DNA from 4 places in the Blautia acetica genome. Region 3 is predicted to be linked to each of the others. Evidence: riboswitches for the same ligand, from Rfam matches in the RefSeq annotation. Region 3 holds a riboswitch; each other region holds the start of a gene.
What was found. Region 3 has a riboswitch for thiamine pyrophosphate ahead of thiS (sulfur carrier protein ThiS). Riboswitches for the same ligand answer to the same signal wherever they lie in the genome.
Positions count from the first base shown of each region.

Region 1: it holds a riboswitch for thiamine pyrophosphate, as region 3 does, so the genes downstream of both, thiD (bifunctional hydroxymethylpyrimidine kinase/phosphomethylpyrimidine kinase) here and thiS (sulfur carrier protein ThiS) in region 3, are expected to answer to the same signal.
Region 2: it holds a riboswitch for thiamine pyrophosphate, as region 3 does, so the genes downstream of both, WBS51_RS10700 (thiamine-binding protein) here and thiS (sulfur carrier protein ThiS) in region 3, are expected to answer to the same signal.
Region 4: it holds a riboswitch for thiamine pyrophosphate, as region 3 does, so the genes downstream of both, thiC (phosphomethylpyrimidine synthase ThiC) here and thiS (sulfur carrier protein ThiS) in region 3, are expected to answer to the same signal.

Region 1 is NZ_JBBEWO010000002.1:228,144-231,740, reverse strand. It holds gene fliB (flagellin lysine-N-methylase) at 1-90, opposite strand, end outside; gene thiD (bifunctional hydroxymethylpyrimidine kinase/phosphomethylpyrimidine kinase) at 160-1,629, opposite strand; TPP riboswitch at 1,679-1,785, opposite strand; gene WBS51_RS02450 (arsenate reductase family protein) at 1,796-2,155, opposite strand; gene WBS51_RS02445 (bacteriohemerythrin) at 2,167-2,589, opposite strand; gene WBS51_RS02440 (GNAT family N-acetyltransferase) at 2,649-3,056, opposite strand; gene WBS51_RS02435 (DUF1284 domain-containing protein) at 3,103-3,531, opposite strand; gene WBS51_RS02430 (biotin transporter BioY) at 3,528-3,597, opposite strand, start outside.
Region 2 is NZ_JBBEWO010000015.1:33,662-37,258, reverse strand. It holds gene WBS51_RS10710 (ABC transporter substrate-binding protein) at 1-891, opposite strand, end outside; gene WBS51_RS10705 (ABC transporter permease) at 911-1,675, opposite strand; gene WBS51_RS10700 (thiamine-binding protein) at 1,644-1,940, opposite strand; TPP riboswitch at 2,025-2,136, opposite strand; gene pdxR (MocR-like pyridoxine biosynthesis transcription factor PdxR) at 2,169-3,597, opposite strand, start outside.
Region 3 is NZ_JBBEWO010000001.1:109,524-113,120, reverse strand. It holds gene WBS51_RS00550 (DUF6110 family protein) at 1-173, opposite strand, end outside; tRNA gene WBS51_RS00545 (tRNA-Leu) at 477-559, opposite strand; gene WBS51_RS00540 (diaminopimelate decarboxylase) at 647-1,924, opposite strand; TPP riboswitch at 2,114-2,218, shown strand; gene thiS (sulfur carrier protein ThiS) at 2,329-2,523, shown strand; gene thiF (thiamine biosynthesis protein ThiF) at 2,523-3,158, shown strand; gene WBS51_RS00525 (thiazole synthase) at 3,195-3,597, shown strand, end outside.
Region 4 is NZ_JBBEWO010000012.1:74,201-77,797, forward strand. It holds gene WBS51_RS09450 (adaptor protein MecA) at 1-131, shown strand, start outside; gene WBS51_RS09455 (DUF1858 domain-containing protein) at 187-387, opposite strand; gene WBS51_RS09460 (DUF362 domain-containing protein) at 607-777, shown strand; gene WBS51_RS09465 (MerR family transcriptional regulator) at 868-1,332, opposite strand; TPP riboswitch at 1,447-1,548, shown strand; gene thiC (phosphomethylpyrimidine synthase ThiC) at 1,658-2,965, shown strand; gene dnaB (replicative DNA helicase) at 3,009-3,597, opposite strand, start outside.

The DNA.
Region 1 (3,597 bases), on a different contig from region 3:
GAATATCTGCCAGCCTGCACAGCAGGTATCCGGACATTTGTCAGCCGTGCAGACAAAATCCTGATAATAGTGGGGTTTTCTGTAATACATAGTGAAAATGTTCCTTTCTGCTTTTCTCGTAGTATTCTCAAAAAAGAATACCACTGCCCCACCCCTTTTTCAAGTTTCCTTCATGTATTTCTCAAAAATATTTTCCACATTTTCTTTTCTCAACGCATACATATGATTCAGCGGCCCGCTGCCGTTTCCCAGGTTCAACTGTGCCCGCAAGGCTCCGGTAATGTATGCTTTTGCCCTTCTGACGCTCTCCGGCACATCATAACCTTTTGCCAGATTACAGGCTATGGCAGAAGACAGCGTGCAGCCAGTGCCGTGTGTATTGGGATTTTCCACTTTTTCTCCTGGATACCAGATAAATTTTCCTTCAAAATACAACAAATCATCTGCCGTCTCCTTTAAATGTCCGCCCTTTAAGAGCACAGCTCCCTCCATGCCCTCTCCAATGATTTGCGCCGCTTTTTCCATATCTTTTCCTGTATGAATGTTCATTCCTGTCAGAATTTCCGCCTCTAAGAGATTGGGGGTCACCACATCAGCCAGCGGAAACAGTTCTGCCTTTATTGCCTTCTCTGCCTCTTTCTGCATAAGAGTTCCCCCACTGGTAGCTGACATGACCGGATCCGCCACAATATTTTCGGCTTCATATTCCCGCAGTTTTTCTGCAATGGCATGGATAATCTGGCTGTCTGAAACCATACCGATTTTCACAGCATCCGGACAGATATCCTGGAAAATACAGTCCAGCTGCTTTGCCACAAATTCCGGCGGTACGTTCTGAACCCCGTAAACTCCGGTAGTGTTTTGTGCAGTCAGGGCAGTAATGGCTGTCATGGCATACAGACCGTGTGCAGTAATGGTTTTTATATCGGCCTGGATACCTGCTCCGCCGCTGGAATCTGAACCTGCAATGCTCAGAACTTTTTTCATACTCCTTGCCGTCATTTCTTCTGAAAGTTCCCGCAGCCGCCTGCAGGCCTCTTTTATATTTTTCTGTCCGTAAATCCCGGAAACCACAGCAACACCGGAAACGCCGCTGCCTTTTAATTCCATCAGATTACTTTCTTTCACGCCTCCGATAGCTACCACCGGAATGGAAACGGCCCGGCAAATGGCCTGCAGCTCTTCTCTTGCAACAGGCTTTGCGTCCTTCTTGGTAGAAGTTCCAAATACAGCTCCCACGCCCAGATAGTCTGCACCCAGAGCTTCTGCTTTTCTGGCATCCTCCACAGTCCGGCAGGACACACCAATGAGTTTATCCGGCCCCAGTATTTCTCTGGCTTCCAAAAGCCCCATGTCCTTCTGCCCCAGATGAACACCGTCCGCCTGCACCTTCCTGGCAATTTCCACGTTATCATTAATCACAAAGGGAACTTTGTATTTTGCTGCTAACTGCCGGATTTTTACGGCTTCTTTGAAAAATTCTTCTTCTGCTAAATGTTTTTCCCTCAGCTGCAAAAAGGTAACTCCTCCTTCCAGAGATTCTTCCACCTGTTCTTCAAAAGACTTTTCTCCCACCCAGGTTCTGTCTGTCACTGCATAAAGCTGCATATCTTCTTTTTTACATTTCATGTCTTTTCCTTTCTTTCGGAGACGTAAAAACCGGGAAACGTCAGCACGTCTCCCGGTTTTCACATCTCCCTACGCTGGCATTACCCATATCAGGTTAAAGGGTCGAAGTTTGAGCACTTCCTCTCAGCCCGCCTACGGGCTCCCCTGACTGCATATGAAATTGTTTTTATGCATTTTCCAGCTTTTCTGTCCATTCTTTCTCCTTAAAGCCGGGAAGTGCAAAATCTTCGCCCACCAGAATCGGACGCTTCACCAGCATCCCATCTGTGGACAGAAGTTCCAACTGCTCTTCTTCTGTCATGGAAGGCAGTTTGTCTTTTAAATGAAGTTCTTTGTACTTATTCCCGCTGGTATTAAAAAATCTCTTTAAAGGAAGTCCGCTTTTTTCATACCATTCTCTTAATTCTTCCTTGGAAGGTCTGTCCTCCACAATATGGCGCTCTGAAAATTCCGGATTTCTCTCTTTCAGCCATTTTTTTGCTTTCTGGCAGGTGGTACATTTTGGATATTCCACAAATAATAACATAATTTTGATCCTTATAATCTCTCTGCATTCGATGCCATGAATTTGTACTCCGCTACAGAACGGTCAAAGCCTTTGATGTGGTCAAAGAGCCAGTCCACAACATTTTTCTGTACCTGTGCAACAAAAGCTTCTGTAGGACCTTCTTCCTCTTCCAGCATTTCCTGTAATTCTTTTACTGCTTTTTTGAATTCCGCATGTTTTTCCTTATGTTCTTTGATACCCGGATATTCCATTTCTTCCTGCAGTTTCTCCTCTGCACTAAAGTGAAATTCTGTATAGTCCAACAGGTAATCCAGCATTTTTACTGCTTTAATTTTACCCTGTCCGTCTTCACAGCTTTCCAGAAGCTGGTTAATTCTGCCAATCAGTTCTTTATGCTGAGAATCTATCATCTCATTTCCTGTTACTAATGTTTCATCAAATTCTGCTCTCATAGTCTTAAACCTCCTCTGTGATTAGCTATAGTGTACCACATTTTTTCCGGTTTTCCAATCTAAATTTCCTTTTCCAGAATCACTTTCTGACACCGAAGTCCATAATTTCTGTAAAATTCCAATACCGATTGATTGAAATTCCACGCTGTCAGTTCCAGTTTAAAAATATTCCTGCGTCTGGCTTCCGCTTCTGCCTCTATAAGCAGCAGTTTTCCGATACCCCGGTTTCTATATTTTTCGTCCACGCAAATTGCCTCCACATAGGCTCTCTGCCTTTTTCTGGTAATACTGCCTCCTCCGGCTGTATGATACTTTATCTCACACATGCCCACCATTTTTCCGCTTACGCTGGCTGCCAAAAACAGGATTTCCGGGTTAGCCATGTCTTCTGCAAACTGCTCCAATGTATAAAAATGCTGCACATCTTTATAAATATCCGGTCTGGCCTGGCTGTGCAAATCATGCACCTGCTACATAAATCCCGCGATTTCTCTGTAGTCCTCTTTCTCCGCCTTACGAATCTTTGGCTGTTCCTTCGTATCCTCCATATCTCTCCTGCTCCTTCCTCCTGCAAATTTCACCCCACTGGCAATGCCCGCAGATTCCCTCCCGTCTGCCTGGCTTCAGAATACTCTTCTCCACCAAATGAAAAAACTCTTCCCAGGAAATGACACAATTTTCTTCCAGTCCACATGCAAGCAGCACCTTTCGGTCATATTCTTCCACTTTATCCTGGCTAATGCAGATATCTTCCCTTAAATTTGGACATTTCTTACATAGAATATCCCCTGTTGTCACAATTTGCAAGATTGGATTCTGCTCCATGCCTGCCAGAACGTTTTCCATATGCGCTGTAAATCCGTCACTATACCCTTTTCCCTCAAAAAAAGCAAGGCACATACCATGATGTGCCCGCAATCTGAGAAGCCTTTCTTCTCTCATCTTCTGATAACGCCTCCCAGTCTCTTTGTCAAAACCATTGCCAACAAAATTTTCAGCAAATCCGGA
Region 2 (3,597 bases), on a different contig from region 3:
TTCTTCCTCTGCCTTATACTGGTCAGCCAGATATTTCTGACTGGCTTTTACCAGTTCCACATCCAGTTCCGGTGAAGCCTCACAGAGAATGTCTGCTGCCGCATCCGGGTCTTCAATGGCAAATTCATACCCCTTTTTCAACGCTCTCAAAAAAGATTTTGCCGTTTCCGGCTCTTTTTCCAGAAATTCGTTATTTCCTATAATTACAGGTGTATAATAGTCAAATACCGGATTGATATCTTTAAACGCAAAGTAGTCTGTATCCAGACCTGCCACTTCTGTAGCTACACCAGCCCAGGCGTAAAACACCCAGATAGCGTCCACGGACTTTGTCTTCAGTGCGGATACCTCGTCCGTCACTGTGCTTGGAATCAGTTCCACTTTACTGAAATCCCCTCCGTCTTCCTCCACCACGTTTTTCATCATGGCTTTTTCAATGGGAGCGTCCCAGGTGGCATACTTTTTCCCTTCCAGTCCCTTGGGACGGTCCATGCCCTCCCCTTTTCTGGAAATAATACCGGAAGTGTTGTGCTGTACAACAGCAGCTATGGCTGTATTGGGAAGTGCGTCTTCTCCCGCTACCGCCGGTGCCATCGTATCCTGAAAGGAAACACCCAACTGGGCTTTTCCCGATGCCACCAGGGCGTCTGCACCGTCCTCCGGCGGCTGTACGATTTCCACTTCCAGCCCCTCATCTTCAAAGTATCCCTTTTCCTTGGCCACATACAGACCGGTATGGTTGGTATTCGGTGTCCAGTCCAGTACAAAAGTCAGCTTTTCTGTTTTATTTTCTGCTTTCTTCTCTTCTTTCAGAGCGCCGGATTCCCCGCAGCCTGTAAAAGCTGTGAGAACTGCCGCGCACAAAAGCGTCGCAAAATATTTCTTTTTCATGTATCTTTTCTCCTCTGTCTTATTTCACATTTTCCCAGGGCATGGCCTTTTTCTGCAGAATTTCCACCAGCTTCATAAGAATCAGGCTGATAATGGAAATGAGAAAAATCACGGCAAACATTTTGTCATAAGCAAATGCTTTTTTTACCCGTGTCATGTAAACCCCAAGACCGCTGAAGCCTCCCAGCCATTCAGAAATCACAGCGCCTACTACGGAATACGACACGGAAATTCTAAGACTGGCAAAAAAGTGACTCATGGCTCCCGGCAGCTTAATATAACGAAAAATCTGAAACTCTCCTGCCCCCATGGAACGCATGAGATTGATCATATCTTTATCCGCAGACCCAAAACCGTCCAAAAGTCCTACGGTAATAGGAAAAAAAGTCACCACCACAATGAGAATCACCTTTGGCAGCATTTCATATCCAAACCACAGCACCAAAAGGGGCGCAATGGCCACCGTAGGGATGGTCTGGGTCAGAACAATTAAAGGATAAAAGGCTTTGTACAGCTTTTCAAACCGCTCCATGATTACCGCCATGAGAAAACCCACGGCAATACCGCAGGCCAGTCCCAGAGCCGCCTCCAAAAGCGTTACCTTTGCATTTTCCATTAAAAGCCCGAAATCCCCCACAAAAGCCTTCCCCACATCCACCGGGGAGGGCAGCATAAAGTTGGGAATCAGCCCAGCCATGGAAACCGCCTGCCAAAGCACCAGCAGTACAGCCAGAGCCGACACGGTCCAGATTTTACTGGTGGTGTTTTGAGACTTTTCTTTCAATGGTAAGCACATCTCCTTCCGGCTTGTAGCTGACCTTAATATAAGCAGCTACAGACGGCGCTCCTGCCTTCACTGCAATATGCTGACATTCCTTTACAATGTCCATGAGTTCGTCATAGTCTCCCTCAATGGTTGTCTCAAAAGGGCCTACATAATAATTATTTCCCGTACTTTTAATATAGGCAATCACCTCGTCTACAATACGGATTAATTCCTCGTCGTCTTTTGCCTCCGGCAAAGTCTGGATAGCTACGCTTGCGTTCATATTTCCTTCCTCCTTATTCTCTTTCTGTATAAAAAATCCCACCAGGGAGTACCTGATGGGATTCATGTCTGTATCTGAACCTGCAGATTTTACAAAATGCTTCCTACGCCGGCATTATCCGAATCAGGTATGAGGGTCTAAAACGAATGTGGTTTTATTCTCAGCCGGACTTGCTCCAGCTCCCCTTGCAACGTTCAGTTTACTGTATTTATAATTTTCTGTCAATACTTATTCCCAGACCTCTTTCAATTTCCTCATGGCTTTTTCGATTTCTTCTTCGGTCATGCAGGCATAGCCCAGAAGTACCTTTCTTTCCGGTTCTTTTTTTATCTTGCTGCTTTCTATGCCGTATTCCGAGTATCCGTAGACCTGAACACCGGCCGCTTCTGCCCGCAAAACTGCCTCCTCTTCTGTCAGCCCGTTTGTGAATTCCAGTACCAGATGAAGTCCCGCATATTCTCCCGAAAAAGTACAGATATCCCCCATATCCCGCAGAACTTTCACCATTTTGTCATGCTTGCTTTTATAGACAGCCCGCATACGGTTCAAATGCCGCTCATATCCTCCTTCTTTTAAGAATAACTCCAGTATCTTCTGGTCTGCTCTGGACACGGTTACTGAAAAAGGACTTTTCCGCTCTGCATACTGCTCTGCCAGAAACTCCGGCAAAACCATATAGCTGACACGAATGGACGGGGCAATGGATTTGGAAAAAGTTCCCATATAAATCACACGCCCGCCCCTGTCAAATCCCTGCAGAGCCGGAATAGGCTTTCCGCGGTAACGGAACTCGCTGTCGTAATCATCCTCAATGATGTAGCGATTTTCCGCTTCCTCTGCCCAGTCCAGAAGTGCCATACGGCGTTTCAGGGGCATAACCGTGCCTGCGGGAAACTGGTGAGAGGGCATCACATAGGCAATCTGTGCACCGGAATCTTTCAAAGAGGAGATACACATACCGCTTTCGTCCTGCTTCACCGCTTTTACCTCATACCCAATGTGCAGAAAATCGTAATATGCAGTCAGGTAGGTATGGTCTTCCATGGCAATCACACGGTTTTTCCCCAGAATGGTTCCCAGGAGCATCAGCAGATAATCGTTTCCTGCTCCAATTAATATCTGCTCCGGGCGGCACCGCATGCCTCTGGCCTGATACAGATATTCCGCCACTGCGCTGCGAAATCCATATTCTCCCCAGGGATTTCCCAGCTGAAACAGGGTATCGTCATCCTCTGAGAGCACCTGCCTTGCCAGCTTTTTCCAGACATTGTGAGGAAAACCGCCGGGCGCTATGCCGTTTAAAGAAAAATCATAGGCACAGGTTTTCTGTTCTCTCGCTGCCCTTTTAGAGGGATTCTCTTTTTCTGTTTTCCACTCTTCTGTCCTCTTCCTGCCGGGAACGTAGAGGCTGTCTATTTCGCAGATATAGTAGCCTTTGCAGGGAATGGACTCAATATACCCTTCGGATACCAGCTGGTCATAGGCCAAGTCTACGGTGCTTCGGCTCACAGCCAGACATCTGGCAAAGGCTCTGGACGAAGGCAGCTTTTCTCCCGGTATTAAATGCTTCTGCTGCACAGCCCTTTTGATATAGTCACAAATCTGCTCGTAAATCGGCACTTTGCTTTTTGTATCCAGAGGAATTAGTAATTCGTTC
Region 3 (3,597 bases):
TGTACCGTTGTCACCGCATCCATAACACAGTCTTTTGCTCTTAATACGGCTGCAGTAGCCTGCACATAAGCTTTTTTCGCGTCCTTACTTCCCAGAATCTTAACTCCTGCTGTTCCAAATAAAACTCCGCCTGCAAAAAGTGCCGCTTTCTTCATTAATTCTGTACTTATCATCTTCAAATCCTCCTGTATTTATTTGTGCTTGTAACCTGTGTAAAATGTCATTCCAAGGCAGAAAAGCATCGCCCATGCCCAAAACCTGTGCTTCTTCATTTTTTCCACTCCTTTTCCATTTTACATATTTTCTAATCAAGGGTCTTTGATAGTTGCATAAGCCAACCTTTGATTTCAAAATACTACCACCCACTGTTTTTTTTGTCAATATCTGTCAGAAAAAATAGCAGAAAACAGAAAGAGACTGAACCCCTTGATTTTAGCGGATTTCAGCCTCTTTCTATTTTCCTTCATTCATAAAACTGCCGGCAATGGGACTTGAACCCATACGTGGTTGCCCACAACAGATTTTGAGTCTGCCTCGTCTGCCATTCCGACACGCCGGCATTTCCTAACGGAACAATAGATATCTTAGCATAACTCTTTCCAAATTGCAAGCATTTTTTTGAATTTTAAATTCATTTAATCCAATTCTACTGATTGCAGTCCAGCTTCTTATAAAAATCAAAGCAGTCAAAGGTTGCAAAATAATCCTTCGGTGTCTCTGCCCTGCGGATTAACTGGGTGCTTCCGTCCGTTTTCAGCAGAATTTCCGCAGATTTCAGCTTTCCATTGTAATTATATCCCATGGCAAAGCCGTGGGCACCAGTGTCGTGAATCACCAGCAAATCTCCTTTGTCAATTTTCGGAAGCATTCTGTCCACTGCAAACTTATCATTGTTTTCACACAGGGAACCTGTCACATCGTATTTGTAATTACACGGCTCATGCTCTTTCCCCATAACGGTAATATGGTGATAAGCCCCATACATAGCCGGGCGCATAAGGTTTACCGCACAGGCGTCCACTCCAATATACTCCTTGTGGGTATGTTTCTCGTGAATGGCCTTTGTCACCAGACAGCCGTAAGGCCCCATCATAAAGCGCCCCAGCTCGGTGTAGATAGCCACATCTCCCATGCCTGCCGGAGTGAGCACTTCTTCATAAACTCTGCGCACCCCTTCTCCAATCACACGGATATCGTTAGGTGTTTCTTCCGGTCTGTAGGGAATGCCCACACCGCCGGACAGATTAATGAAGCAGATCTTTGCCCCGGTTTCTTTTTCCAGACGCACCGCCAGTTCAAAGAGGCGCTTTGCCAACATCGGATAGTATTCATTTGTCACTGTGTTGCTGGCCAGGAAAGCATGAATACCAAATTCTTCCACTCCCTTGCTTTTCAGAATCCGGAAAGCCTCAAAAATCTGCGCTTCCGTCATGCCGTACTTGGCCTCTCCCGGATTGTCCATGATTCCGTTGCAAACCTCAAAAACTCCGCCCGGATTATAGCGGCAGCTCATACGCTTCGGCAGTGTACCAATGGCTTCTTCCAGGTACGCAATGTGGGTAATGTCATCTAAATTAATGGTAGCGCCCAGTTCGTTGGCATACTGAAATTCCTCCGCCGGAGTGTCATTAGAGGAAAACATAATGTCCTCTCCCACACAACCCATGGCTTTGGAGAGCATCAGCTCTGTATAAGAAGAACAGTCACAGCCAAAGCCGTACTCTCTTAAAATCTCAATCAGGAAGGGATTTGGTGTTGCCTTTACCGCAAAATATTCTTTAAACCCTTTGTTCCATGCAAAAGCCTCCTTCATGGCCTGCGCATTTTCCCGGATACCTCTTTCATCATATAAATGAAAAGGGGTCGGGTATTCCTTTACAATTTCTTCCAGCTTTTCCTTTGTCACAAATGTCTTTTTTTCCATATATATTCTCCCTTAATGGATTTCTGCTTTTCTGTTTTTATCTGACGAACCTCATTATACGAAAATGTGTCTTGCTTTTCAAGTCATTCCCCTGTCTTTTTTTATTTTTTAACGTATTGACGTATTCCAGTCAAAAATCCACAGAAAACCTTTGCAATTTTACCAGTCCTGTTGTATAATGAACGAAATAAAAACAGACGGGAGCTTGTATGACAGGCTGAGAGGAAGGTATGACCTTCGACCGATAACCTGATTTGGATAATGCCAACGTAGGGACGCCTGAGAACCACATATGTGAAAATATGCAGCGGGAAGTTACCGAACTTGGTAGCTTTCCGCTTTTTGTTTTCCTAAAAACGGATATACAATTCTCCACAAGCCAGGCTCCCAGATGGAGGTGAAAAATGGTAATAATCAACGGAACTTCCCTGCCTATGGACGGCAAAACGCTGTCCGAATATCTGGAAATGTCCAATTACAATCCCCTGCGCATTGCAGTGGAACGCAATGGCCACATTGTTCCCAAAGCAAAATACAATGAAATCACGCTGACAGACGGCGATGTGCTGGAAATTGTCAGCTTTGTAGGAGGCGGCTGATGATACCCACAAAAGAAGAATGGATAAAGGCCCTGGAAGAACGCCACGGCCAAACCTTGCAGCAAAAATTTGCTTCTGCTTCTGTGGCCGTATGCGGACTGGGGGGACTGGGCTCTAACATTTCCCTCTGTCTTGCAAGAGCCGGAATCGGCAGACTGATTCTCATCGATTTTGACCGGGTGGATATCACCAATCTCCACCGCCAGCAGTACAAGGCCCATCAGATAGGCATGTACAAAACAGAAGCCCTTGCGGAAAATCTCCGGGAAATTGTGCCTTATCTTTCTTTAGAACTGCATACAGAGACCATGACCGAAGAAAATACCCCACAATTGCTGCAAAACGCCCAGATAATCTGTGAAGCCTTTGACCGGGCGGAAAATAAGGCCATGCTGGTCAACCGCGTACTGGAAACCATGCCGGAAAAATTTCTGGTGGCAGCTTCCGGAATGGCCGGAATTTCCAGCGCCAACTCCGTCCGGACCCGCCGGATTACTTCCCGTTTCTATCTCTGCGGAGACGAAAGCAGCGACACAGGCAGCGGGCTGGGGCTTGTCTCCTCCCGGGTCATGTGCTGCGCCGCCCATGAGGCGCACATGGTACTGCGGATTCTGGCAGAACAGACCGAACCCTAAGGTACAACACCAAACATACAGAAAGAAGGTACATTTATGAACAACGATACGCTTATCCTCGGAGGACGCGAATTTCATTCCCGTTTTATTCTCGGCTCCGGGAAATACTCCCTCAAGCTCATTGAAGCAGCCGTAAAGGATGCGGGTGCAGAACTGATCACTCTGGCTGTCCGCCGGGCCAATACCAAAGAAGAAGAAAACATTCTGGATTATATTCCTGAAAACGTTACCCTGCTTCCCAATACCAGCGGCGCCAGAAATGCCGAAGAAGCAGTGCGCATTGCCCGTCTGGCAAGAGAACTGGGCTGCGGAGACTTTGTAAAAATCGAAATTATGCGGGATTCCAAATATCTGCTGCCGGATAACCAGGAAACCATAAAAGCCACGGAAATTCTGGCAAAAGAAGGCTTTCTTGTCATGCCTTACATGTACCCGGACT
Region 4 (3,597 bases), on a different contig from region 3:
ACAAAGTATGCAACATACTTTCCGAATATGGAAGCGGTACCTCTTTCTCCCCGGCCAAGCAGGCTTATCTGGAGGAGCACGGCGGTTGCATGATTCCGCAAAATGCACTGACACAGCTGACAAAAATCTAAGATGCAAGCAAAAAACCTCCGCAGCAGAATCTCTGCCCGGAGGTTTTTCACATTTTTATTTATTTTCCAGAAAATCGTTAATCTGAGCAACTAACATATTTCCGTCAATTCCGTGAACCATAGCTGCTTCTGCCAGTGATTCTCCCTGTGCGGAAGGACAGCCGATGCAGTGCATGCCTGCTCTCATAAGAATCGGCACAATATTTTCATCTAAACGAAGCAGTTCACCAATTGTCATATCTGGTGTTACTTTCATGGGTAATTCCTCCTTAAAATTTTCTATTATCTTATTATAATCTCTTTTCTCATTATATTCAACTGTTTTTCTCCATTTTACGCTTCCCTTTTTTCCCCTGTATGCACAAAAAAATCCTGCTATGTTTCTAAATTAAGACTTGTATTATAGAAATAAATATATTAGAATAACCCTAAGAACTGAATCGCAAGGTTCAGAATATATAAGGAGGGTACAATCATGGCATACGTTATTACAGATGAATGTGTAAGCTGCGGAACATGCGCTGGTGAATGTCCAGTGGAAGCTATTTCCGAAGGTGATGACAAATACGTTATCGACGCTGATACATGCGTTGACTGCGGAACATGCGCTGGTGTTTGTCCTACAGAAGCTATCGTAGAAGGCTAAGATTTACATAATACAGAAACATCTATGATGTTTTGTATCATGAAGCGTATACGAAGAGGCAGGAATTTTCGTGATTCCTGCCTCTTCGTTTTATTTTTTCTGAAAAAACCGTTTCTTTTTCTGCCCTTCCTTCTCCACAGCCGCTGCCGCTTCCCGCCTGTACTGCTGGCAGCTGCGGATTCGCTCATCCAGTCTTTTATACCTCTCTTCCCCGGAATTTTTTTCCTGAAGCCTGTCCGTTACAAGTTTACTGATAATTTCCATAAATTCCCTTGATACGGAAAGGGTCGCCGTTCTATGTTCAGGTTGTTTTTTCTCTGCCTGATTTTTATAAAAAAGGGTTGTCAGTTCTCCTATTTCTTTCAGTGCATACCCTTTTTTCTTTAGTTCTCTAATACTCAGAAAAACCTGAATATCCCATCGGGTGTAGTATCTGTGTCCCATTTCGTTTCTTCCAATCGGAAGGCACAGTTCTTCTTCCCAGTACCTGAGCACATGGGATTGAATTCCCAGAAAGTGAACTGCCTCCGAAACCGAATAAATGGCCTTCTGCATATACTGACCCCTTTCTTTGTTTCTCCTAATTATTATAACAAACCCCTGTTAAATTGCAAGAAAATACGTTCGACAAAAACTGTTGACAACTACTTAAAGCGGTGCTAAACTGATAAAAAATAACCAGGGAGCCCCATGGGCTGAGAGGAAGTTTGGCTTCGACCTGTATTACCTGATTTGGATTATGCCAACGTAGGGAGTTTACACATACTGATTTTATATGTCTGTGCATCCTTTCGGCACAGACTTTTTCTTTTTTGTGGAAAATGGCTGTGCCGCAGGTTCGGATTCTCTGGTTTAAAAAATAAAAGATTGGAGAAAACCTATGACTTACACTACACAAATGCATGCCGCAAGGCAGGGTATCATCACAAAGGAAATGGAACTTGTTGCCGAAAAGGAAGGTATCTCTCCCGAAGAACTGCGTCAGTACATGGCAGAGGGAAAAGCCGTCATTCCGGCCAACAAACTGCACAAATGTCTAAATCCCAACGGCGTGGGCTCTATGCTGAAAACGAAAATCAATGTGAATCTGGGAACTTCAAGGGACTGGAAAGACGTTGATATGGAATTGCAGAAGGTACAAAGCGCCGTGGAAATGGGTGCAGAATCCATTATGGATTTAAGTTCTTACGGGGATACCAGAAAGTTCCGCCGGAAGCTGACTCAGGAGTGCCCTGCCATTATTGGAACTGTACCGATTTATGACGCTGTGGTTTACTACCATAAACCATTAAAAGACATCACCACACAGGAATGGCTGGATATTGTAGAAATGCATGCCAAAGACGGCGTGGACTTTATGACTATTCATGTGGGTATCAATAAAAGCACTGCCTGCCGTTTCAAAGAAAACAAGCGGCTTACCAACATTGTTTCCAGAGGGGGCTCTATTATCTTTGCCTGGATGGAAATGACCGGACTGGAAAATCCGTTTTATGAACACTATGACTGGATTCTGGATATCTGTCAAAAATACGATGTGACTTTAAGCTTGGGAGATGCCTGCCGTCCCGGCTGTATCGCAGATGCCGGGGACATTTCCCAGATAGAAGAACTGGTGACACTGGGCGAGTTAACCCGACGGGCCTGGGAAAAGAATGTACAGGTCATTATCGAGGGGCCGGGGCACATGCCTTTAAATCAGATTGAAGCCAATATGAAAATCCAGCAGACCGTATGTCAGGGTGCACCTTTTTATGTACTGGGTCCTCTGGTGACAGACATTGCACCGGGATATGACCACATTACAGCTGCCATAGGCGGCGCTGTAGCAGCTTCCCACGGTGCATCTTTCCTGTGCTATGTCACTCCCGCAGAACATCTGCGTCTGCCGGACGAACAGGACGTAAAAGAAGGGATTATCGCTTCTAAAATAGCGGCCCATGCTGCGGACATTGCCAAAGGAATCCATGGGGCTTCTGACTGGGATTATGCCATGAGCACGGCTCGAAAAAGGCTGGACTGGGAAGAAATGTTCCGGCTCAGTATGGACCCGGAAAAAGCCAGACGCTACCGGGCAGAGGCCAAACCGGAAAAAGAAGATACCTGCAGTATGTGCGGAAACTTCTGCGCTGTAAAAAATATGAACCGGATTCTGGAAGGGGAAATTGTCAGCATCTATGACGAGTGATACCGGATATTCCAAGAGGCAGCCGCATGAAAGCGGCTGCCTCTTATTTTTTCATATTCACAAATTTCGTATAATTCGGCATCCAAACCAGATTTACGGTACCAATAGGACCATTTCTCTGTTTTGCAATGATGATTTCCGCAATGTTTTTGTTCTCGGAATCTTTATTATAATAATCATCACGATAAATAAACATAACCACGTCCGCATCCTGCTCAATGGCCCCTGACTCTCGCAAGTCTGAAAGCATGGGTCTGTGGTCGGGACGCTGCTCTACTGCACGGCTCAACTGGGAAAGAGCCACCACCGGTACATGCAGTTCTCTTGCCAGTGCCTTTAGAGAACGGGAAATCTCTGAAATTTCCTGCTGTCTGGACTCGCTTCTTCCGCTCCCCGTCATCAGCTGCAGGTAGTCGATAAAGATAATGCCCAGATTGTGTTCCATCTTATATTTTCTGCACTTGGAACGCAGTTCCGAGATAGAAATACCAGGTTTATCATCAATAATCAGGTTTGATTTTCCGATAATATTGGCGCCTTCAATCAGCTTCGCCCATTCCTCGTCTTCCAGATTACCGGTTCGAATATTCTGGGAATCCACCTTGGATTCCAGAGCCAGGAGACGGTTTACC